3 regions of the Cupriavidus sp. C1SS-2L genome follow, and region 1 is predicted to be linked to each of the others. Evidence: predicted binding sites of a transcription regulator. Region 1 holds the regulator's gene; each other region holds the start of a gene.

The links. Region 1 encodes sigma-54, which starts transcription at its own class of promoters, with help from an activator protein. Its sites were predicted from a motif close to TGGCANGNAANCTGCTTT; they were not measured.
Region 2: a site for sigma-54 is predicted at 748-765, ahead of ACIGJG_RS08760 (phenol hydroxylase subunit). Genes of this name have one in related genera too.
Region 3: a site for sigma-54 is predicted at 4,655-4,672, ahead of ACIGJG_RS09220 (PQQ-dependent methanol/ethanol family dehydrogenase). Genes of this name have one in related genera too.

Annotation. Positions count from the first base shown of each region.
Region 1 covers NZ_CP172708.1:381,809-387,976, forward strand. Annotated here, with positions in the region: gene rapZ (RNase adapter RapZ) at 1-761, opposite strand, end outside; gene ACIGJG_RS01790 (PsiF family protein) at 869-1,240, opposite strand; gene hprK (HPr(Ser) kinase/phosphatase) at 1,417-2,388, opposite strand; gene ptsN (PTS IIA-like nitrogen regulatory protein PtsN) at 2,463-2,918, opposite strand; gene hpf (ribosome hibernation-promoting factor, HPF/YfiA family) at 3,299-3,652, opposite strand; gene ACIGJG_RS01810 (RNA polymerase factor sigma-54) at 3,702-5,183, opposite strand; gene lptB (LPS export ABC transporter ATP-binding protein) at 5,285-6,085, opposite strand; gene lptA (lipopolysaccharide transport periplasmic protein LptA) at 6,115-6,168, opposite strand, start outside.
Region 2 covers NZ_CP172708.1:1,868,107-1,874,274, forward strand. Annotated here, with positions in the region: gene ACIGJG_RS08755 (sigma-54-dependent Fis family transcriptional regulator) at 1-486, opposite strand, end outside; gene ACIGJG_RS08760 (phenol hydroxylase subunit) at 825-1,079, shown strand; gene ACIGJG_RS08765 (aromatic/alkene monooxygenase hydroxylase subunit beta) at 1,127-2,149, shown strand; gene ACIGJG_RS08770 (MmoB/DmpM family protein) at 2,166-2,438, shown strand; gene ACIGJG_RS08775 (aromatic/alkene/methane monooxygenase hydroxylase/oxygenase subunit alpha) at 2,476-4,068, shown strand; gene ACIGJG_RS08780 (phenol hydroxylase subunit P4) at 4,088-4,450, shown strand; gene ACIGJG_RS08785 (2Fe-2S iron-sulfur cluster-binding protein) at 4,467-5,525, shown strand; gene catA (catechol 1,2-dioxygenase) at 5,571-6,168, shown strand, end outside.
Region 3 covers NZ_CP172708.1:1,980,495-1,986,662, reverse strand. Annotated here, with positions in the region: gene ACIGJG_RS09235 (TonB-dependent receptor) at 1-2,344, opposite strand, end outside; gene ACIGJG_RS09230 (sensor histidine kinase) at 2,508-3,920, shown strand; gene ACIGJG_RS09225 (response regulator transcription factor) at 3,917-4,537, shown strand; gene ACIGJG_RS09220 (PQQ-dependent methanol/ethanol family dehydrogenase) at 4,736-6,168, shown strand, end outside.

The sequences.
Region 1 (6,168 bases):
GTCAGGTAGCTGCGATTGTCCGCAATGAAACTCGGCAGCCACTTTTCCACATAGGCGCGGATGTCTTCGGCCATGGCGAGCACCATCGGCTGCGCCTGCAGGAAATCGATCACGGGGCCGTCGCGGCCGGTCAGCGGGCGCAGCGCGAGGTCGTAGTACGGGTTGGGCAACGAGCGCACGTCGAACACGAGGTCGGCATCGCTGGGTACGCCGTGCTTGAAGCCGAACGATTCGAACAGCAGCGTTAGACGCTCGCTATCTTCGCGGATCAGTTCCTTGATCCAGCTGCGCAGCGTATTGGTGCGCACGTTGCTGGTGTCAATGCGGTGCGCGGACTCGGCCAGCGGGCTGAGCAGTTCGCGCTCCATCTCGATCGCTTCCATCAGGGCCCGGTCGTTGAACGCCGGTTCGCCGTCAGAGCCAGGCACGCCGTCAGTCAGGATCGACAGCGGGTGCCGGCGCCGCGTTTCCGAGTAGCGCTGCACCAGCGCGTCGGTGCTGGCCGTCAGGAACAGGACCTCGACCTGGTGCGTTTCGGCCAGTTCGCGGACCGTATCGGGCAGGTGTTCCAGCGATTCGCGGCTGCGGATGTCGGTGGCCACGCCCAGATGCGTGTAACCCTCGCTGGCGAGGTAGCGAGCCAGGTCGGGAATGAATTGAGCGGGCAGGTTATCGACGCAGTAAAAGCCTGCATCTTCAAGCACGTTCAGTGCGACGGATTTGCCGGAGCCGGAGATGCCGGTGATGAGAATGATGCGCATATCATCGGAAGGATAGCATCCGGCAAAGGCCTCGTCATGACAGCGCCCTGATGCAAACAAAAATGGCGAACCGCTCGGTTCGCCATGTCATCAGCGGGGGCTGAGGCTTACTTCGACAGGCATTCCTTCATGTACGCCTTGTACTCGTCGCCCTTCTTGCCCTTGCCTTCCTTGCTGCAGGCCGACATCTTTTCCTGCTGGCTCTTGGTCGGTTGCACGCCCTTGGCCGAGAGGCATTGCTTCATGAAGGCCTTGCGATCGTCGCCTTTCTTGTCGCCAGCCTGCTCGTTGCAGTCCTTCATCTTCTGCTGCTGCGCGGTGGGCGCCTTGGTGGCCGATGCCGGTACAGCCTTGTCTCCCGGGCCCGGTGCAGCCGGCATGGCGGGCGCGGCAGGCGTGGTTTGGGGTGCGGGCTGTGCCATTGCGCCAGTGGCCAGCAGCGGCGTCACCAGCACACACATCGCGATCAGTTTCTTCATGCTTGCTCTCCTGGCTGTGGGAAACTTCATGGCCACCTAATGCCAGCCAACGGCTGGTGCAGCGGCTCCGGACTGGGCTCGATGCCCATTACAGCACAAAACGAAGCATGTACCCACCGCGTTGACCGATTTGCCAACGTCGATGTAAGCAATTGAAAGCGAGTCGCGATGCCGGGTCAGAGCAGGCGGCCCTGGCCGCGCGAAACTGCGTCGGCCTGCATGGCAGCGCGCTGGCGGTCCATGAAGTCGCGCAGCGTGTCGATGCCGCGCAGGCGCAGGATCGTGTTGCGCACGGCAGCCTCGACCAGCACGGCGAGGTTTCGGCCGGCCGCGACCTGGATCTTGACCATGTGGATCGGCAGGCCAAGTACGTCGAGGTACTGCGAATCGAGCGGCAGACGTTCGAATTCGCCGTCGTTGCGGCGCACAAGCTGCACGACCAGCTTCATCTTCATTTTCCGACGCACGGCGGTTTCACCGAAGATGGTCTTGATGTCGAGCAGGCCCAGGCCGCGCACTTCCAGCAGGTTCTGGAGCAGCGGCGGGCAGCGTCCTTCGATGAAATCCGGCCCAAGGCGCACGAAATCCACGGCATCGTCGGCTACCAGTCCGTGGCCGCGCGAAATCAGTTCCAGGCCCAGTTCGCTCTTGCCCAGGCCCGACTCGCCCATGATCAGCACGCCCATGCCGAGAATGTCGAGAAACACGCCGTGCATGGTCACGCGCGGCGCGGAAATGCGCGACAGGTACAACCGCAGGTGGTCGATTACCGCTGCGGACGACACCGGCGTGGTGAACAGTGGCGTGGATGAACGCGTGCAGCGCAGTTCCAGGTCCGGCGGCGGCTCCATGCCGTCGGCCACAACGAGGAACGGCGGCTCCAGCAGGATCAGCTCGCCCATCTGGCGCTTGCGGGTTTCGTCGTCCAGGCGCTGGTAGTACGTGATTTCGGGCTTGCCGAGGACCTGGATCCGGTTCGGGTGGATCAGGTTCAGGTGGCCGACGAGGTCCGCGGCCGAGGTGGCCTCGCGGGCAAACTCCACGTCGAAGGCGCGGTCCGCACCTTCCAGGCCAGCCACCCACGAGAGTTTGATGTCGGCTGCGTTGTCGTCGAAGATCGACTGCGAGGTGACGCCGGTGAGTTCCATGCGGTATGACTTTCGGGGCGGGGGCAGTGCCGGGCTTTAGGGTCGTCCGGTCTGTTGCCAGCCCAGGGGAAGGGTCAGGGATGCCACTGTGTCAGTAGCTGATGCACTTCTTCGGGTGTGGCCAGCGTTGCGAGGCCTTCGCGCATGTCGCGATCGGACAGCAACTGCGCGATTTCCGAGAGGATCTCGAGATGCTGCTGCGTGGCCTGTTCCGGCACCAGCAGGAAGATCAGCAGCGAAACGGGTTTGCCGTCGGGTGATTCGAAAGGGATCGGCTCGGCCAACCGCATGAACGCGGCCAACGGCTGCTTCAGTCCCTTGATGCGCCCATGCGGAATGGCCACGCCTGCGCCAAGGCCGGTCGAACCGAGCGACTCGCGCGCAAACAGGTTGTCGGTCACGGTCGCCCGCGCCACGCCATGGTTGTTCTCGAAGAGGAGCCCGGCTTGCTCGAAGACACGCTTCTTGCTGGTGACGCTGACGTCGAGGTTGATGTTGCCGGGTGGCAGCAGTTTGGCCAAACGATTCATGGGCGATGCGAGGATTTCAGTTAGCAGGCAGATGGGACTGCTCGGCCGTGCAAGGCTGCGGGCCGCTTTATGGCGATACCATGGTTTGCCAGGCGTTTGGCCATTATAGAGCAGCGTCTCCCCTGACTTGTGCAACGCAGCGTCGGGCCTTGTGTATCCCTGTGCCGTGCTCGTGCCGCCGCACCGGGATAGGGCGCGCGCACAGGAGTCGCTACCGGCTATGTCTTAGAGAGCATACACCGCGCCGCGTCAGTTGCGAACACCTATGCCAGTAACCTGCACAGGATGGCCGCCAACAGACGCAAAAAAGCCGCGCTACATGGCGCGGCTTGCTTTTCTCAGTCCCTTTCAGCGGCCAGCCTTACGACCGGCAGGCATGATCATTGCTGCTGTAGTTGCGCTTCGGCCATCTGGTACTTGACCGCTTCGCGGTCGTGGCCTTGCACGCGATCCTTGTAGCGAAGCACCTGGCGGTCCAGCTTGTCGACAAGTGCGTCGATGGCCGCATACAGGTCTTCGTGATGGGCTTCAACAAAGATGTCCTTGCCCCGAAGGTGCAGATTGATTTCCGCGTACTGCCGCCTGTCCTTTTCCTTATGGTTATCGACTGAAAGTAGCACGCTAACGCCAATGACTTGATCGAAATGCCTGACGATACGCTCCAGCTTCGTTTCCACGTACTCACGCAGCGGAGGCGTGATGTCCAGGTGGTGTCCACTGATCTTGAAGTTCATAGCGCTTCTCCTTCTGAAAGAGCTGCACCAGGCAGGCGGTGCAACTCGGCTACAAAGTCTTGCGGAGATTGACAGCGGGGATCTTCAGGGCTTCGCGATACTTGGCGACGGTACGGCGCGCGACAACGAAGCCTTGTTCACCCAGCAATTCGGCAATTCGGCTGTCGGAAAGAGGACTCCTCGGGTCTTCGGCTCCTATAAGTTGCTTGATCAAGGCGCGGATCGCCGTTGATGAAGCCGCGCCACCGGTTTCGGTGGACACGTGGCTACCGAAGAAGTACTTCAGTTCGAAAGTACCCATCGGCGTTGCCATGTATTTATTGGTCGTCACCCGGGATATGGTTGACTCGTGTAATCCCAGTGTATCGGCAATCTCCCGCAAAACCAAGGGGCGCATCGCGATTTCGCCGTGCGTGAAAAAGTTCTTCTGACGTTCGACAATTGCCTGTGAAACTCGCAGGATTGTGTCGAACCTTTGCTGAATATTTTTGATCAGCCAACGTGCCTCCTGCAGCTTTTGCTGCAGCCCGGCAGCGCCGGATTCCCCCTTCGCTCCGCGCAGGATCTGCGCGTACATGTCGTTGATGCGCAGGCGGGGCATCACATCCGGGTTCAGCTGTGCAATCCAGCCGCTGCCGCTCTTGCGCACGAACACGTCGGGCACTACGAAATCCGCTTCAGGCCGGCTGTACGCATGCCCGGGATACGGCGCGAGCGAACGGATCAGTTCATGCGCGGCTTTTAGCGCCGCTTCGTCCACCTGCAGCGCTTTTTTCAGGCGCGTGTAGTCGCGCACCGCAAGCAATTCAAGATGATGCTGGACGATCGACAGCGCCAGTTCGCGCTGCGGGTGCTGCAGCCGGCGCAATTGCAGGCTCAGGCATTCGGCTGCATTGCGCGCGCCCACGCCCGCCGGGTCGAAGCTCTGCAGCAGCGTGAGCATGGCCTGGACTTCGTCGACTTCGAATTCGAGTTCCTCGGGCAGTTCCGAGCAGATCTCGTCGAGCGACGTGCTCAGGTAGCCGTCGTCATCGAGCGATTCGATCAGGAAGATCGCCAGCCCCTTGTCGCGCAGCGAAATCTTCAGCGGCGTGAGCTGTTCCATCAGATGTTCGCGCAGCGTGGGCTCGGCATCGCGCAGCTGCATGGGCGTCTTTTCGTCGTCCTCGCCCTGGGGGCGCCGCGCGAAATCGTCGAGGCTCCAGTCGCTGCCGTAGTCGTCACCGCCGCTGTCGGTGTAGTTCTCGTCATCGCTGCCGCGTGCGCTGTCGGCATTCGCTTCGCCATTGCCCTGCGGTTCGGCAGGAGCGGGAGCCGGGGCACTTTGCAGGTTGACCGAGCCATCTGCCGCTACGCGCAGCGGACTTTCGATCCAGTCGTTTTCGCGCTCCAGCAGCGGGTTCTCCGTGAGCGCCTGCTCGACTTCCTGTTGCAGTTCCAGCGTTGAGAGTTGCAGCAGTCGGATCGACTGCTGCAGTTGCGGCGTGAGTGCCAGATGCTGCGAAAGGCGGAGCTGGAGCGACGGTTTCATGCGACCTATTTTATGCGCATCTTTCCGATGTTGGAACGGAAATTGCTATCGCATGTGTCGCCTGATCGTCTCTTTCCCGGTGGCCGCGTGCCACCCCCGCTTCACATGCGGAAATTCTCGCCCAGGTAGACGCGCCGCACCGATTCGTTCGCGATGATGTCTTCAGGCTGGCCCGCCGCGAGCACGGTGCCTTCGCTGATGATGTACGCGTGGTCGCAGATGCCGAGCGTCTCGCGCACGTTGTGGTCGGTGATAAGCACGCCGATATTGCGTGCCTTCAGGAAGCTGACGATGCGCTGGATTTCGCCGACCGCGATCGGGTCCACGCCGGCGAACGGTTCGTCCAGCAGGATGAAGCGCGGCGACGATGCCAGCGCGCGCGCAATTTCAACGCGGCGGCGTTCGCCGCCCGACAGCGAAAGCGCCGGGTTGTTGCGCAAGTGGGCGATCTGCAGGTCGTCCAGCAGCGTATCGAGCCGCGCGTCGATCTCGGCCTTTGGCAGCGGCTTGCCGTTCACGACCTGGAGCTCCAGCACCGCGCGGATGTTCTCTTCGACATTCAGCTTGCGGAACACCGACGCTTCCTGCGGCAGGTAGGAAAGCCCCATGCGCGCGCGTTCGTGGATGGCCAGGCCGCTGATGTGCTGCCCGTCGAGCACGATATCGCCCTCGTCGAGCGCCACCAGGCCGACGATCATGTAGAACGACGTGGTCTTGCCGGCGCCATTCGGACCCAGCAGGCCCACGACCTCGCCGCTTTTCACGTCGAGCGACACGTCCTTGACCACCGTACGCGTCCCGTAGCGCTTCTTCAGGTGGCGCACGACCATCGTGCTGCTCTCGGCACGGACGTCGTTGGCGGCGGAAGCGGGCGTGGGGGCGAGTGTTGCGGTATCGGTCATGATGGCGGTCGTGCGCTCGCGCGCGGGATTCAGGGCTTGCTGGACGGCGCGGGCGCCGGCTTCAGGTCGAGCGGCGCGGCAGC
Region 2 (6,168 bases), 1.5 Mb from region 1:
CATGAACGTGCTGCTGTAGCCGGACGCATAGCCGAGCTGCACCCAGCAGCCGCCTTCCTCCCGGCTCAGCGACTCGTTGAAGGGCGCTTCGCCTTCCCATGAATCCTGCCAGAGGAATTCGCCGTAGAAGTGGCCGGTGTCGCGGTTGATCTCCAGGCGCACGGGGTCGACCCGCGTCACACCTTCGAGCATGTGGAGCTGCGGGCCCAGCAGGAAGGCGTCGTTCGGCGAATGCTCGAGTTCTTCCTTGCGCTCGCGCTTGACCATCTCGGCATCGCGCATGCCTTGCGCGTAGCCCATGCGGATCAGCAGGCCCTTGCCGCGCTCCAGGCCAAGCGTGTCGAGGATTTCCTTGCGCAAGTAGCTCAGGGCCTCCGTGTGCATCAGCACCATGCGGGAATCGCCCAGCCGGATCTGTGCGGCCTTGGGGTCGATCGTCAGCAGCGAAGCCAGGTCGAACGGCGGCTGCTTGGGGGGCGCGGTCATCTCATCTCCAGAATGCCTGCGGGCGCGAATCGATCCGGAGGGGAGCGTCCTGGCCTCGGTTTTCCGTAGCCTAACACGCGCGTTCGGGGCCTACGCAAACGCTGCCGCGATGCCAGATTCGCGTGTTGCACCGCAATAGCGACGGATTTGATCATTTGGTGAAAACCGGCTTTTTCATCTCATCAAATCGTCAAGCGACCTCGGCGCGCCAACCGCGCGCGACCTCCCGCCAGCCCTTGTGGCATATGGGCTCGTGTCCCGTGGCACGGCCTTCGCTATATGTCTCCTCACCAAAAACAGCGCACGCCAGCCGGTGTGCAGCGCAAAAGGAGCGAGACATGACCACGCCCATCGTCCATTCCGCCTCGTCAGCTTCCCGCCGGTCGCAGCCCTACGTCCGGGTGACCTCGCACGGCCAGCAATGGGTCGAGTTCGAGTTCTCGCTCGGAGACCCCGCGCTGTATGTGGAGCTGGTCATGCGCCCTGACCAGTTCACCGCGTTCTGCGCGGCGCAGTGCGCCATCACGGTGTCGCATCAGCTCGGCCGTGCGCTGGAACGCGAACGCGACAAATGGTGCGAGACCGTGGCCTGAAGCCGCGGCGGCACGACATCCACCAGGGAGACAGGAGAGCCCACATCATGCAAATCGATATCCGCACGGACAGCGTCAGCCCGATCCGCCAGACCTTCGCCAACCTGGCGCGCCGCCTCGGCGCAGACAAGCCGGCCACGCGCTACCAGGAGGCAATGTACGACCTGCAGCCGGAAACCAGCTTCCACTACCGCCCGCTGTGGCAGCCACAGTACGAGCTGTACGACGCGCGCCGCACGCAGGTGGTCATGCAGGACTGGTACGCGCTGAAGGACCCGCGCCAGTTCTACTACGGCAGCTACGTCAACGCCCGCGCACGCCAGCAGGAAACGATGGAAAAGAACCTGGAGTTCGTGGAGAAGCGCGGCCTGCTGGCATCGCTGCCCGAGCCGCTGCGCGAGGTGCTGACGAGCGGCGTGGTGCCGCTGCGCCATGTCGAATGGGCGGCCAACATGAACAACGCCGCCATCACCGCGTATGGCTTTGGCTCCGCCATCACCGAAGCGGCGATGTTCCAGACGATGGATCGCCTCGGCATCGCGCAGTACCTGACCCGCATCGGCCTGCTGGTGGGCGACAAGGCCGCCGTCGACGCGGCCAAGGCGGCATGGCTGGAAGACCTGGCCTGGCAGCCTCTGCGCCATGCGATCGAGGACCTGCTGGTGCGCGATGACTGGTTCGAACTGCACGTTGCGCAGAACCTGGTGATGGACGGGCTGCTGTACCCACTGATCTACCAGCGCCTCGATGCACGCCTGTCCGCCGAAAGCCCGGCGTTCTCGCTGGTCACCGACTTCATGAACGCCTGGTACGCCGAGACGGCGCGCTGGGTCGATGCCACGGTCAAAACCGCTGCGCAGGAGTCGCCCGAGAACGCCAGCGTGATCGCCGGCTATGCCTTCACCTGGCTCGACCGCTTCGAGCATGCGCTGGCACCGCTCGCGCGCCGCCTGTTCGCTGGCGATGCTGGAGCTGCGCTGGACGAGTCTGTGGCCGCTCTGACCAAGCGGCTTGCGGGACTGGGTCTGACCCGTGCCACTGACGAAACACCGGCTAAAGCCGCTGCCTGACACCGAGGAGACCGCCATGACCGCACAGATCGTATTCATCGCGCTGCAGGCCAACGAGGAGATGCGTCCCGTCATCGACGCCATCGAGGCCGACAACCCGCACGCCACCGTCAACCGCTACCCGGCCATGGTCAAGATCGACGCGCCCGGACGGCTCGAGATCAACCGCGCCAGCGTGGAAGAGCGCATGGGACGCGCGTGGGACGTGCAGGAACTGCAGCTCGGCCTGATCTCGCTGGCCGGCAACATCGACGAGACCGAAGACCAGTTCGTGCTGGCCTGGCACTGAGCCGGACATCAAACCCGACATACCAGGAGACAAGGACATGACCACCGCCACCGCAATCGCCTCCGCCGCTCGGCAAGCCGCCAGGCCCAAGCTGTCGCTCAAGGAAAAGTACGCCATCCTCACGCGCGACCTCGGCTGGGAAACGACCTATCAGCCGATGGATGCCGTATTCCCGCAAGACAAGTTCGAAGGCATCGTGATCCATGACTGGGATGGGTGGGAAGACCCGTTCCGCCTGACCATGGACGCGTACTGGAAATTCCAGTCCGAGAAGGAACGCAAGCTGTACGCGATCATCGACGCGTTCCAGCAGAACAACGGCCAGCTCAACGTCACCGATGCGCGCTACGTGAACGCACTGAAGCTGTTCCTGACCGGCGTGTCGCCACTGGAATATGCCGCGCACCGCGGCTTCGCGATGGCCGGCCGCACGCTGCGCGGCGTCGGCGCGCGCGTGGCGTGCCAGATGCAGTCGGTCGACGAGCTGCGCCACTGCCAGACCCAGATCCACACCATCAGCCACTACAACAAGTACTTCAACGGCTTTGCCGACTGGCGCCACCTGCATGACCGGCTGTGGTACCTGTCGGTGCCGAAGTCGTACTTCGAGGACGCCATGACGGCGGGGCCGTTCGAGTTCATCACGGCGATCTCGTTCTCGTTCGAATATGTGCTGACCAACCTGCTGTTCATGCCGTTCATGTCGGGCGCGGCGTACAACGGCGACATGGCCACCGTGACGTTCGGTTTCTCGGCGCAGTCGGACGAATCGCGCCACATGACCCTCGGCCTCGAAGTGGTGAAGTTCATGCTGGAACAGGACCCGGCGAATCGCCCGATCATCCAGAAGTGGATCGACAAGTGGTTCTGGCGCGGCTACAGGCTGCTCACGCTGGTGGCGATGATGATGGACTACATGCTGCCCAAACGCGTGATGAGCTGGAAGGAAGCGTGGGAGATCTACTTCGAGCAGAACGGCGGTGCGCTGTTCGCCGACCTGGCACGCTATGGCATCCGCATGCCGAAGTACCACGAGCAGGCCGCCAAGGAGAAGGACCACCTGTCGCACATCGCATGGTCGATCTTCTATAACTTCAACCACGCCGCGGCGATCCACACCTGGGTGCCTGAACCATCGGAAATGGACTGGCTCGCGGAGAAGTATCCCGACAGCTTCGACAAGCACTACCGCCCGCGCTTCGACTACTGGCAGCAGCAACAGGAGGCAGGGCAGCGCTGGTTCAACCCTGGCCTGCCGATGTTGTGCCAGGTGTGCCAGATCCCGATGGCCTTCACCGAGCCGGGTGACCCCACCCAGATCTGCTACCGCGAGGCCGAGCACGACGGCGACCACTATCACTTCTGCTCCGACGGCTGCCGCGACATCTTCCTCGGCGAACCCGAGAAATACGTCCAGGCCTGGCTGCCGGTGCACCAGATCTTCCAGGGCAATTGCGGCGGCGCCACGTTGCCTGAAGTGCTGGACTGGTACCACCTGCGTCCCGAAGACCGCGGCGACTATGCCGATTCACAGGACCGCGCGAACTGGCAGCGCTGGACCGGGGCCCAGAGCGCGCAGCCGGCGGAGCAGGGCAGTGGCGCCGCGTGCTGCGACCACAAACACGACTAAGAACGAACCGGAGACCACCATGCCAGTCATCGCACTGAACCCGGGCTACGCGGGCGAAACCCGCGACCGCGTCGAGAACTTCCACGGCAACCAGCTCGTGTATTTCGGCTGGGACCAGCACCTGCTGTTCTGCAGCCCGTTCACGCTGCCGCTGCCGCCCGACATGCCGTTCGGCACCATGGTCAGCGACGTCATCGCGCCACTGCTCGCCGCGCATCCCGAAGGCGCGGCTATCGACTGGACGCAGGTGCAGTGGCTGCTCGGCGGCGAGCCCTTTGCGCCGGATGCGGACGCCAGCCTGGCCGTCAACGGGCTCGGCCACAAGTCGCTACTGCGCCTGCGCACGCCGGAACTCCGCGGCATTGCCGGCTCATGCAACTGACCTCACGGAGGCTGCCATGACCTACCAACTGACCATCGAGCCCCTCGGGCAGACCATCGACATCGAGGAAGGCCAAACCGTGCTCGACGCGTGCCTGCGCGCCGGCGTGTGGTTGCCGCATGCGTGCGGCCACGGTCTATGCGGGACCTGCAAGGTGCAGACGCTCGAAGGCGAACTCGATCACGGCGAAGCATCGCCATTCGCGCTGATGGATTTCGAGCGCGAAGAAGCCAAGTGCCTGGCCTGCTGCGCGACGCCGATGTCCGACATGGTGATCGAGGCCGATATCGAGCCCGATCCCGATGCGCAGTGCCTGCCGCTGATGGATTTCACCGCGGAAGTCGTGCGCATCGAGGCGCTGACGCCGACCATCAAGGGCGTGTTCCTGCGCATCGAAGGCGAGCCGCTGCAGTTCCAGCCGGGCCAGTACGTCAACGTGTGGATCGGCAAGGAGGCCGCGCCACGCGCCTTCTCCATCGTCAGTGCGCCGACCGCGGGCGAGATCGAGCTGAACATCCGGCTCGTGCCCGGCGGCAGTGCGACGACCTATGTGCACGAACAACTTAGCGTGGGCGAGCGCCTGCAGCTGTCGGGCCCGCTGGGCCGGTTCTTCGTGCGCAAGAGCGATCCGCGGCCGCTGGTGTTCATGGCGGGCGGCTCGGGACTGTCAAGCCCGCGTTCGATGATCCTGGACCTGCTGGAATCGGGTGACCAACGCGAAATCGTGCTGGTGCAGGGCGCACGCAATGCCGGCGAACTGTACTACCGCGATGCCTTCGAAGCGCTCGCACGGCAGCATGACAACTTCACCTACCTGCCGGTGCTGTCGGGCGAGCCCGAGCAAAGCGACTGGGGCGGCGAGCGCGGCTATGTACACGATCTTGCAAGCCGTCATTTCAGCCAAGACTTCCGCGGCTGGCGTGCCTACCTGTGCGGGCCGCCGCCGATGATCGAGGCTTGCATCGCCACGTTGATGCAAGGCCGCCTGTTCGAGAAAGACATCTTCACCGAGAAGTTCCTGTCGGCAGCCGACGCGAGCCAGGCCACCCGCAGCCCGCTGTTCCGCTCGCTCTGATACCGCAGCATCAGCCGCATTCCCACAAGGCCATAGGAGACAACCATGGACAAGATCGCCATCGACACCGTGCTCAACCGCATCGAGGAAACCACGGGCCAGAACGCCAACCCACGTATCACTACCATCGTGCACCGGATGGTGCGCGACCTTTTTTACATGATCGAGGACCTCGACATCCAGCCCGAGGAGTTCTGGGCCGGCCTCAACTACCTGGCCGAGGCTGGCCGCAGCGGCGAACTGGGCCTGATCGCTCCAGGACTTGGCTTTGACCACTTCCTGGACCTGCGCATGGACGAGGCCGAGGCGCGCGCGGGCATCGCAGGCGGCACGCCGCGTACCATCGAAGGCCCGCTGTACGTGGCCGGCGCACCGGTTGCACAAGGTGAAGCCCGGCTTGACGACGGCACCGACGACGGCGAGGTGCTGGTGATGGAAGGGCAGGTATTCGACAACGCCGGCAAGCCGCTGCCCGGCGCGAACGTGGAAGTCTGGCACGCGAATTCGATGGGCAACTACTCGTACTTCGATCCGACCCAGAGTGCGTTCAACCTGCGCCGTACCATCGTGACCGACAGTGAAGGGCGCTACCGCCTGCGCAGCATTGTTCCGGTCGGCTACAGCGTGCCGCCGAATGGGGCCA
Region 3 (6,168 bases), 1.6 Mb from region 1:
CGAGGTTACCGCCAGGAAACACGTTGTTAGCCAGTTGGCCGTAGGTCTCGTAGCGCCGGTCGAACAGATTGGCCACGCGCGCATAGACCTCGAACCGTTTGCTCACCTGGTACGCCGCCCGCAGGTTGACGGTGGCGTAGCCGGGCACATGCCAGTCCGCCGTCTTGGGCGGTTGACGCGGCTGCGGATCGCTGCGCAGTCCGTCTTCATTGCCGCTGGCGACGCTGCTGGATACGGCCACCACATCGGCACCCAGCGTGAGGCCCGCCAGCGCCTGCCAGTCTATGCCGAACTTGAACGTGTGGCGCGGCACGCCGGCCATGCGCATGCCGGGGTGAACGTCGATGGTGCGCTCGCCTGCCGCCAGCTGTCCGTTCGCCTGGTAGGTCGCCTGCAGATAGCTGTAGCCAAGGCGCAGCGTGACATCGCCGACCCGATGGTGCGCGGTGAGGTCGAGGCCCTGGTTGCGGGTACGGTCGAAGTTGGCGAAATAGCCGAACTGGGTGTTGGGCGCGCGCAGGAACAGGATGTCGTCGTGGTTGTCGATGCGATAGAGCGTCGCGGTGACTTCGGTGTCCTTGCCGCGGCGCCAGCGCACGCCGGTTTCGAAGGCGTGCGAGACCACCTGCTTGAGATAGGGGTCGGCCTGCAGCCCGGCCGGCAGACGGCACGGCTGCGCGGGGTCGGCGCAGCCGAGTTCGAGAACCGTAGGCACGCGGTTGTTCTGCGCGTAGCCGCCGAACACCGTGACGCCAGCGCCCAGCTTCTGCACCAGCCCGAGCGCGGGGTTGAGGTGGCGGTAGGTAAAACTCTCGCGCGGCTGCTCGCTGCCGTCGCTGTTTTGCAGGGTATTGCTCACCGTGGCAAGGTTCCATCGCGCCGATGCCGTCAGGAAGGTGCTTGGCGTCACCGACCAGGTGTCGGACAGGTACACGCCGAATGTGCGCGCATTGCCGCTGACGCCGGAGACCAGCGCATTGGGCGGATCGGGATCGGCCACGGCGCCGCGGTCGTCGGTAAAGGTGCCGGGCTGGGCGTATTGGGAATAGGTCAGGCGGCTGCGGTCCAGCGTCGTGCCGGCGTTCAGCACGTGGTGCTCGGTCTCCTTGGCCAGGCTCAACGCAACGCCGACGGTCTGCTGCCGCATATGCGTGGTGTTGATGATGGCGGGGCGCAACGCCGCACCTTCGGCCCGGGTCACGCCGCAGCCATCACCGCGTGGGCTGCCGTCGGCGTTGAAGCCATCCTCGCAGGCTTCGATATAGGTTTCGTAGTCAGGGTTGACGTCGCCGTTGGTGGTGTCGCGCCGGCTGGTGCGCACATAGGCCAGGGCGGCGGCGCTGGTCTTGTCGTCGAACCAGTGGCGGCTGTTGACCGCGACCTGTGTGACCTGGTTGCGGGTCTGGTCCGGATAGGTGTAAACCGCGCGGCGGTTCATCTGGTAGAGGTCGGCCTCCGTCCCATTGCCGCTGGCATGGAAGGCCGGTACGAGCCCGTTGCCGGTCAACGTGCTGCTGCCGTGCAGCAGCGACACATCCACGCTGTTGGTCTCCCCCGCATAGCCAGCCTTGGCAAAGACGTTGCCGAGCCGTCCCGACGAGTTGTCGCGCCATCCATGTTCCTGGAACAGCGTGCCGGCGGCGAAAGCGTGCCAACCGCTGTCGCTGCGCACGCCGCCTGAGAGGTCGGCGCGCTTGCGGTTGCCGCTGCCATACGAGAGGTCGGCGGTGAAGCCCGGCGAGTCCAGGCCGGACCGCGTGGTCATTGCCAGCGCACCGCCGAGGCTGTTCAAGCCGTAGGCCGGGTTGGCGCTGGAGACCAGCGAGACGCTTGACAGCGCGGCCTCGGGAATCATGTCCCAGCTGATCACATCGCCGAACGGTTCGTTGACACGCACGCCGTCCAGGTAGACCGAGAGGCCTTGCGGCATGCCCGGCATAGACGAAGCGCGGTAGCCACGGTACGTGATGTCGCTCTGGAACGGGCTGCCCTGGATATCGTTGACGTTGACGCCGGCCAGGTTGCGGGCCAGGTAGTCGGTCAGGTTGCTCGCGCGCGTGCCATCGAGTTGTTCGCCGCGCACGGTCTGCACGGTGTAGGGCACCAGGTCGCTGTCCACGCCGATGCCCGGAAGCGGCGCGGTGGCTACCACCAGGACTTCGGGCAGCACCGCGCTGTCCTGCTTTGGAGCAACGGTGTCCTGTTGTGCAACAGCCGGCCGCTGCGCCAGCACCGCAGCGGCCATGGCGATGATCGTGGTGGCACGGCTACAGCGCCTGCCCCGGTGCGCCGCGGCGTGACGGTTGGCCTGCGATAGCGGGGCAGGGAACGGGTTGGCTGGCATCTTGCATCTCCTCCGGAACACGGGTGCGCTGCCTGCGTCGGGCAACACCTGGTCTGATCTGAACAAGCTGAGTGCAGGAGCGAGCAGGTTCCATACCGCCCGCGTCGGGAAAACCTCCTGACCTGAGCCCTGCCTGCGCCCCATCCTGCGGAGGAGCACCGCCATGACGATGTCCCGCTTTCTGGCCAGCCGAGCGTTGTGGCTGGCTTGCGCGTGCCTGGGCTGTGCGCTGCTGGGAGCCCTGTGGCTAGCACGGCAGGCAATCGGCGAAGAGCGCAGCGGCGCAGCCGCGACAGCGCAACTGGTTGCGCGGCTGTCGGCACTGCAGGCCGCCGGACCGGCCGAACGCGCGGCGCAGCTCGCTGCGCTGCGCGCCATCAATCAGTCGGCGCGGATGCGCCATCTGCGGCTGCACGTCGAGGATGCCGCTGGCCGCGTGCTGGTGGATGCGACACCCAAAGGCGACCTGGTGCACGCAGAAAGCCAATGGGAGATCCGCGCGCGCGATGGCACCGTCTATCATGCGGCGCTGCGCTGGAACCCGGACAGCGAACTGCGTGAGGCGCGCGGAGACGTCGTTGGCAACCTGGCCATGCTTGGGGCGTACAGCGTGCTGTTGCTGTGCTGCTTGTCGTGGACGGCGCGGCGCGCGTTTGCGCCCTTGCAGCAGATCCTCGATGCCATAGGCCACTACGAACGCAAGGACTACAGCGTGCGCCTGCCCGCCATGCACATCCGCGAACTGGATCAGGTGCGCCGGGCGTTGAATCATCTTGCCGGCGCGCTAGCGCAGCACCAGCTCGAGCGCCGGGCGCTGAGCCGCAAGCTGCTCGATGCGCAGGAGTGCGAGCGCGCCAGGCTGGCGCGCGAGCTGCACGATGAGTTCGGCCAGGTGCTGACTGCCATGCGCGCGGACGCCACCTACCTGGTACGCAAGAGCGCGCATGCGCCGATGCTGCAGATCGTGGCCAACGATCTGGCCGGGCACTGCGCCCGGATCCAGGACGAAGTCCGCCACCTGTTGCACCGGCTGCGCCCGCATGGCGGGCAACCCGACGGACGCGTCGCCTGCCTGCCGCGGTTGTTGCAGGACCTGGTCCGGGGCTGGCGCGGACAGCCAGGCCAGGCGGTGGGGCTCGATTGCGATGTCGACCTGGGCGGCGCCGTGCTGGATCCGGATCTGACCCTCACGCTCTACCGGATGACGCAGGAGGCGCTGACCAATGTCATGCGCCATGCCGGCGCCAGCCGCGCGTCGATCTGCATTGTGCGACGCGGCAATGAAGTCCGCTGGTGCGTGGAAGACGATGGCTCGGGCATAGGCGACATCGCCGCAGCGATGCAGCGCAGCCACGGCTTGCGGGGCATGCAGGAACGCGCGTGGGCGCATTGCGCCACGCTATGCATCGGGGCTGCGGAGGGCACCGGGGACACGCGCGGCTGCCGGCTGAGCGCGGCCTTTCCGCTGCCTGCACCAGCGCACGACACGGCGCAGATCCCGCAGATCCCGCCAATCCCGCCAATCCCGCCAATCCCGCCGGTCCCGCAAATTCACCAGGGGAGCCAGCCAGCATGAAAACGATCGACATAGTGATCACCGATGATCACGCAGTGGTGCGCACCGGCTACCGTCGCCTGCTGGAACTGGACGAGGGGATGCGTGTGGTGGCGGAGTTCGGCGATGCCGATACTGCCTACGACTGGCTGGTCCGCAATCGGGCTGACGTGCTGATCCTTGACCTGTCCATGCCCGGCCGCGGCGGCCTGGAGATGCTCCAGCGGCTGCGTATACGCGTTCCCGCGCTGCACACGCTGGTGTTCAGCATGCACGACAGCGCCGCCATCGTGATGCAGGCGATGCGCGCCGGGGCGGTTGGCTATCTGACCAAGAACAGCGCGCCGGAGGCGCTGGTGGACGCTGTACGCAGGGTGGCGGGCGGCCTGCGGGTGCTGTCCGATGACATCGCCGGCCTGCTCGACACGGGTGGGCAGCCGCCGCACCTTGCGTTGTCGCCGCGGGAGTTCGACCTGTTCCGTCAGTTCGCGCGTGGCACCGCGCTTGAGGACGTCGCTGCGCGCTTCTGCCTCAGTACCAAGACCGTGGCCAACTACCAGACGCTCATCCGCAAGAAGATGGGACTGGCCAACCGCATCGAGATGCATCGCTATGCGGTGGAGCATGGTTTCGGTTGACCGGCCAGGCCGTTGGCGGTTGCTCAGTTCTGGAGCAGATGCAACGCAGTGTTGCGCGCTGACACGGTCGCACAGCGCTTTGCGGCCGCAGCCGGCCGGTTTTGGCGGCGATTCGATTGGCATGGGAATTGCCGACTGCGTGTCGGATGCATGGCGCAGTGGTGCGCCGCGGACACCGAGAACAATGAGGAGATGACAATGAGGACGTTACGACTAATGATGGCCGTCGCGACCGCCGTGGCCAGTCTGGCCACTCAGGCGGCAGTGACCGATGCCATGATCGAGAACGATGCGAAGAGCCCCGGCGACGTGTTGTCATGGGGCATGGGACCGCAAGGGCAGCGCTATTCCGGCCTCACGCGCATCAATACCAAAAACGTCGGCAACCTGGTGCCGGCGTGGTCGTTCTCGTTCGGCGGCGAGAAGCAGCGCGGGCAGGAAGCGCAGCCGCTGATCCACGACGGCAAGATGTTCGTCACGGCGTCGTATTCGCGCATCTACGCGCTCGACCTGAAGACCGGCAGCAAATTGTGGAAGTACGAACACCGCCTGCCGGAAGGCATCATGCCGTGCTGCGACGTGGTCAATCGCGGCGCGGCGCTCTACGACAACCTGGTGATCTTCGGCACGCTCGATGCGCAACTGGTGGCACTGGACCAGAAGACCGGCAAGGTCGTGTGGAAGGAGAAGCTGGAGGACTATGCAGCAGGCTATTCCTATACGGCGGCGCCGCTGATCGTCAAGGGCATGGTGCTCACCGGCATCTCGGGCGGCGAATTCGGTGTGGTCGGCCGCGTCGAGGCCCGCGACGCCAAGACCGGGCAACTGGTGTGGTCGCGCCCCGTGGTGGAAGGCCATATGGGCTACAAGTACGACAAGGACGGCAACAAGACCGAGAACGGCGTGACCGGCACGGAGAACGCAAGTTGGCCCGGCGAAACGTGGAAGACCGGCGGTGCCGCCACGTGGCTCGGCGGCACCTATGATCCGGCCACCGGTCTCGCTTACTTCGGCACCGGCAACCCCGGCCCGTGGAATAGCCATATCCGCAAGGGGGACAACCTCTATTCGGCGTCGACGGTGGCCATCGATCCGGCCACCGGCAAGATCGTCTGGCACTACCAGAACACCCCGAACGACGGCTGGGATTTTGACGGCGTCAATGAGTTCGTGACCTTCGACCTGGACGGCAAGCGCATGGGCGGCAAGGCCGACCGCAACGGCTTCTTCTATGTCAACGATGCGACCAACGGCAAACTGGTCAATGCCTTCCCGTTCGTGAAGAAGATCACGTGGGCCACTGGCATCGACCTGAAGACCGGCCGGCCCACCTTCAACGACGAGGGTCGCCCGGGCGATCCGGCCAGCGGCGCCGACCCGAAGAAGGGCAAGTCCGTGTTCGCCGCGCCCGGCTTCCTGGGTGGCAAGAACCAGCAGCCAATGGCCTACAGCCCGCAGACGGGCTTGTTCTACGTGCCGGCCAACGAATGGGGCATGGATATCTGGAATGAGCCCGTCAGCTACAAGAAGGGCGCCGCCTTCCTGGGTGCCGGATTCACCATCCATCCACTGAACGAGGACTACATCGGTTCGCTGCGCGCCATCAACCCCAAGACCGGCAAGATCGTCTG